One region of the Amphritea sp. HPY genome, then DNA from elsewhere that is predicted to be linked to it. Evidence: predicted binding sites of a transcription regulator. Region 1 holds the regulator's gene; the other holds the start of a gene.
What was found. The regulator LexA, encoded in region 1, represses DNA repair genes until DNA is damaged. The targets are predictions, from matches to a motif close to TACTGTNTANNTANACAGTA.
Positions count from the first base shown of each region.

Region 1 (2,203 bases):
TACTACAGCGTCGATTGGTACATTGCAGATGGTCGCTGGTCAGCGGATACCAATCCTGATCGTTGATTTCCTGTACCAGATTGTCCCGATCACCATCCCAGCGCCCTGAGGCAAACTCATTAAGCAGAGATTTATAAAACTCAACGGTTTCATCATCCAGGCGTAGTGCAACTTCATCTTCATATAACGCCTGCTGCCCTGTCGCACCATGGGAATCGAGATGTTGTTCAGCTTTATTAATACAGAAATACCGGCCGCGACCTTTGGCCAGACCAAACGATAGCGACAAACCTGTGTGCTCAAGAACTTCTGGCAGGTCTTTATGCAGCAACTGTTCCTGCAACGCCACTGTCGCAGTGGAAAGCACAACTTTCTTACCCAGGGCTTTCGCTATAGGGATAACCGCCAGCAGATAACCGATAGTTTTACCGGTGCCGGTACCCGCCTCAATGACACTGACATGCTTTTCACCCAAACGATGACTTTTGTCGTCGGTGAGTATATTACCCAGCACCTTGGCAACCTCAGCAATCATCTGTTTCTGACCACGACGTGGTTTCAACTGACGGCTTTCCAGAAAGCGCCGGTAAGCACCCTGAATCTCTTGTTTCAACTCTTCTGTCAGCACACGACACACCTGCAGCTCTTATTCTGCGGCCATTCTACCAATAATACTGGATATATAAACATAAAAATGTTTACAAATATAAAATACTGTATATAGTTACAGCTACTGTATAAAAAAACAGAGCCGATCATGAAACTGACACAACGCCAAACAGATGTACTTGATTGCATAAAACACTACATCCGAACCACTGGCTATCCACCTACCCGCGCAGAAATCGCTCGCGAGCTTGGTTTTAAATCAGCCAATGCTGCGGAAGAACATCTTAAAGCGCTTGCCCGTAAAGGTGCTATTGAGATGATCGCTGGCACTTCACGTGGCATACGTATTCCAAATTTCGACGATGAAGATAGCGGTCTGCCGATAGTGGGCCAGGTTGCTGCCGGTGAACCTATACTGGCGCAGGAAAACGTAGAAGACCGGATTACCATTGCTTCTGACTTCTTTCACCCCCCTGCTGATTATCTGTTACGGGTACGCGGTACGAGTATGAAAGACGTTGGCATTATGGATGGAGATCTGCTTGCAGTACATCAGTGCCAGACCGCCAAAGATGGAGAGATTGTTGTTGCACGATTGGATAACGATGTCACCGTTAAGCGCTTTAAACGGGAAGGAAAGCTGATCTATCTGATCGCAGAAAACAAAGAGTTTGAACCAATTGTTGTCGATCTGGAACAGCAAGAACTCTCAATTGAAGGCCTTGGTGTCGGGGTTATCAGAAGAGGATAAGAACATGTTGCAAGTAGAAAACAGCGTTAATCTAAATACCGCTATGCCGGCAGCCCTTTTGCGACCGGAAACTGTAAGAGTTAAGCCTCATTCAGGACTGGCCGGGAAAATAACCGAGATCGTATTACAAAATAACGATTTCGAGCAGATGACGATGTTGCTGCCACTGCTTGCACAACTCAGCAAAGATGATCGCTGGTTTGCCTGGATCGCTCCGCCAGCCACCTTGCCCAAGGCCCTGCTAGAGGCTGCAGGAATCGATCTCAACAAAGTTATGTTACTCCAGCCAGACCAGAACCATTCAACCTATGATCTGGCCTGCCAGGCACTTCAGGCAGGCACCTGTCACGCAGTTATCACCTGGCCAGGTATGCTCAACAATCAAGAATTGAAAAATCTTGAGTCTGCAGCGCTAAACGGTGCCAGCCACGGCATTGTCATCCGCGGGCGGAATGACTAAATACCTTATCATTGCAGCCTCTCCTGCTCTTTGAGTACAACTAAAAACAGCGCCAGAAGCGCTGTTTTTTTTAGCTGTACAAACAGATAATCAGTGAATCACCTTGGGCCGGAGATCATCTGTATTATCTGAAGACCCATCAGAGGCCTGACCCTCTTCCGATTTCTGATTAATATCAGATATCATATGAATTCCGGCAGTCAGCATTACCTTAGCAACATCGATATGCTGTTCGTGCAACTGCTCAAGTATGTGATCAGAAAAATTCACCCGCATAATCGGCTCATCGTCAGAATCGGCTTTTCTCAGCGCTATCTCACCATCATCCAATTCAACTATCTCAAGAAACATATCTGGCATTGTTATTCTCTATTCAGTCTCTG
Region 1 covers NZ_CP194015.1:1,684,262-1,686,464, forward strand. Annotated here, with positions in the region: gene dinG (ATP-dependent DNA helicase DinG) at 1-628, opposite strand, end outside; gene lexA (transcriptional repressor LexA) at 758-1,360, shown strand; gene ACQUQM_RS07610 (cell division inhibitor SulA) at 1,365-1,820, shown strand; gene ACQUQM_RS07615 (hypothetical protein) at 1,911-2,180, opposite strand.

Region 2 (2,203 bases), 2.4 Mb from region 1:
GGCGCAGCCATTTTAGTATCGTTTACCTGAACCCAGGCATCGCCATTGTCAGCTTCAACGATCTTGTATGGCACCATAGTGATATCTTTCTGAACCACATCGTCTTTAAAACGACGACCGATCAGACGCTTGATCGCGAACAGGGTATGATCCGGGTTAGTAACCGCCTGACGCTTAGCCGGCTGGCCTACCAGAATCTCACCATCATTCGCATAGGCGATGATGGAAGGGGTGGTGCGTTCACCCTCTGCGTTTTCAATAACCTTAGACTTCTCACCATCCAGTACAGCAACACATGAATTGGTTGTGCCCAGGTCGATACCAATAATTCTACCCATTCGAATAACTCCCGTAGTTCTGTGCCCGCTAGGACGGGCTAAATTCTTTAACTAATACTTGCTAGCTATATAAGTCCGGTTTTCTCAGTTTCAAGTACCGCTGTGCGTTTATTCAGCACCTTTTGAAACGATAACCATCGCCGGACGAATCAGACGACCATTCAGGCTGTAGCCTTTCTGCATCACCGCCATAACATTATTTGCCGGGACTTCCGGGTTCGGTACCATCGACATCGCCTGATGCAATGCAGGATCGAAAGCATCGCCGAGCGGATCATGCTGCTCAACATTAAACTTGCCGATACCGCTGACAAACATGCCCAGAGTCATCTCAACGCCTTCAGCGATCGCCTGAATAGCTTCATCTTCAGAGTTGCAGGCTTCGACAGCACGTTCCAGGCTATCGATAACCGGCAGCAGTTCATTGGTAAACTTTTCCAAAGCAAACTTATGTGCTTTTTCAACGTCCTGCTCGGCGCGGCGACGAAGATTCTGCATCTCGGCCTTAGTCCGTAACTCCTGATCGACCAGCGCAGAAATCGTATCCTTAGCCTTCGCCAGTTCAAGTTGCAGCGCATCGACATCCGCTTCAGCAGCAGGCTCGACAAAGTCCGCCGCATCAGATGCACTGTTCACATCTTCAGCCATCGCTTCCGGCTGTACTGTTTCGGTTTGCGCTTTATCTTCGCCCGCCATCACTTTCTCCAAACATGTCACGTAAAAATTGTCGTTGAGCTTCTATATGGGGTTATAGCCACAAGATTCAAGAGTCTTTTCGACAAATTATTCCGGCAGCTTTCTACTCTCGCTGGGTACAAAGAAGTTGCGCATCAGCCTGTAATGTCTTATACAGTAAACACTGTATAAAAAAACAGATGTTTACCTTATGCTTATTCAACTCAATATCCATAATTACGCAATAGTCGAACAGCTTGATCTTGAGCTGCAACAGGGAATGACAGTGGTCAGCGGCGAAACCGGTGCCGGCAAGTCAATCATGCTCGATGCTCTGGGCCTGACCCTGGGCGACCGTGCCGATAGCGGCGCCGTGCGCAATGGCGCCGAGCGGGCAGAGATCATCGCCAGCTTCGATATCAGCAACATCCCTGCCGCCCAGAAGTGGCTGCAGTTACAAGATATGGATGGTGATGGCGAATGTATCCTGCGCCGGGTAATCACCAGCGAAGGCCGCTCCCGCTGCTATATCAATGGCAGCCCCTGCCCGATCGCCAAAGTCAAAGAACTCGGTGAATACCTGATCGAGATCCACGGCCAGCATGAACACCAACGCTTGCTTAAGAAAGACCATCATCGCTATCTGCTGGATGCTTATGCCGGCAAGACCGAGCTGGCAAAAACCACCCGACAACTGTATCGCCACTGGCAAAGCCTGAGCAATAAATTTGCTCACTTGTCGGAACAGAGCGAAGAGCAGGCCGCCCGGGTTCAGCTTCTCAGCTATCAGATCGAAGAGCTGGAAAAGCTCAGCATGGAAAACGGCGAGTTCAAAGCCCTGGTTGCAGAACAGCAAACGCTGGCCAATGCCGGTGAGATACTGCAGACCGGTCAGCAACTACTACAACTGACCAGTGAAGGCGAAGAGATAAACTGCCTTAATCTGCTGAATCAAAGCCTGCACCTGCTGAGTAACATAAAAGCACAATCCCCCTCGATTACTCAAACCGTCGAAATGCTCAACAACGCACATATTCAGATCGAAGAAGCGGCTCAGGAAATCAGCCATTATCTGGATCGGGTTGAGCTGAACCCCGGTCGTCAGGCCATCGTCGAAGAGCGACTCAGCAGCATCTTTGATCTTGCCCGTAAACATAAGATACCCGCCGAAACCCTGACTGATTTCCTGC
Region 2 covers NZ_CP194015.1:4,714,282-4,716,484, reverse strand. Annotated here, with positions in the region: gene dnaK (molecular chaperone DnaK) at 1-338, opposite strand, end outside; gene grpE (nucleotide exchange factor GrpE) at 447-1,034, opposite strand; gene recN (DNA repair protein RecN) at 1,225-2,203, shown strand, end outside.
Region 2: the regulator LexA is predicted to act here: its motif matches at 1,196-1,215, upstream of recN (DNA repair protein RecN).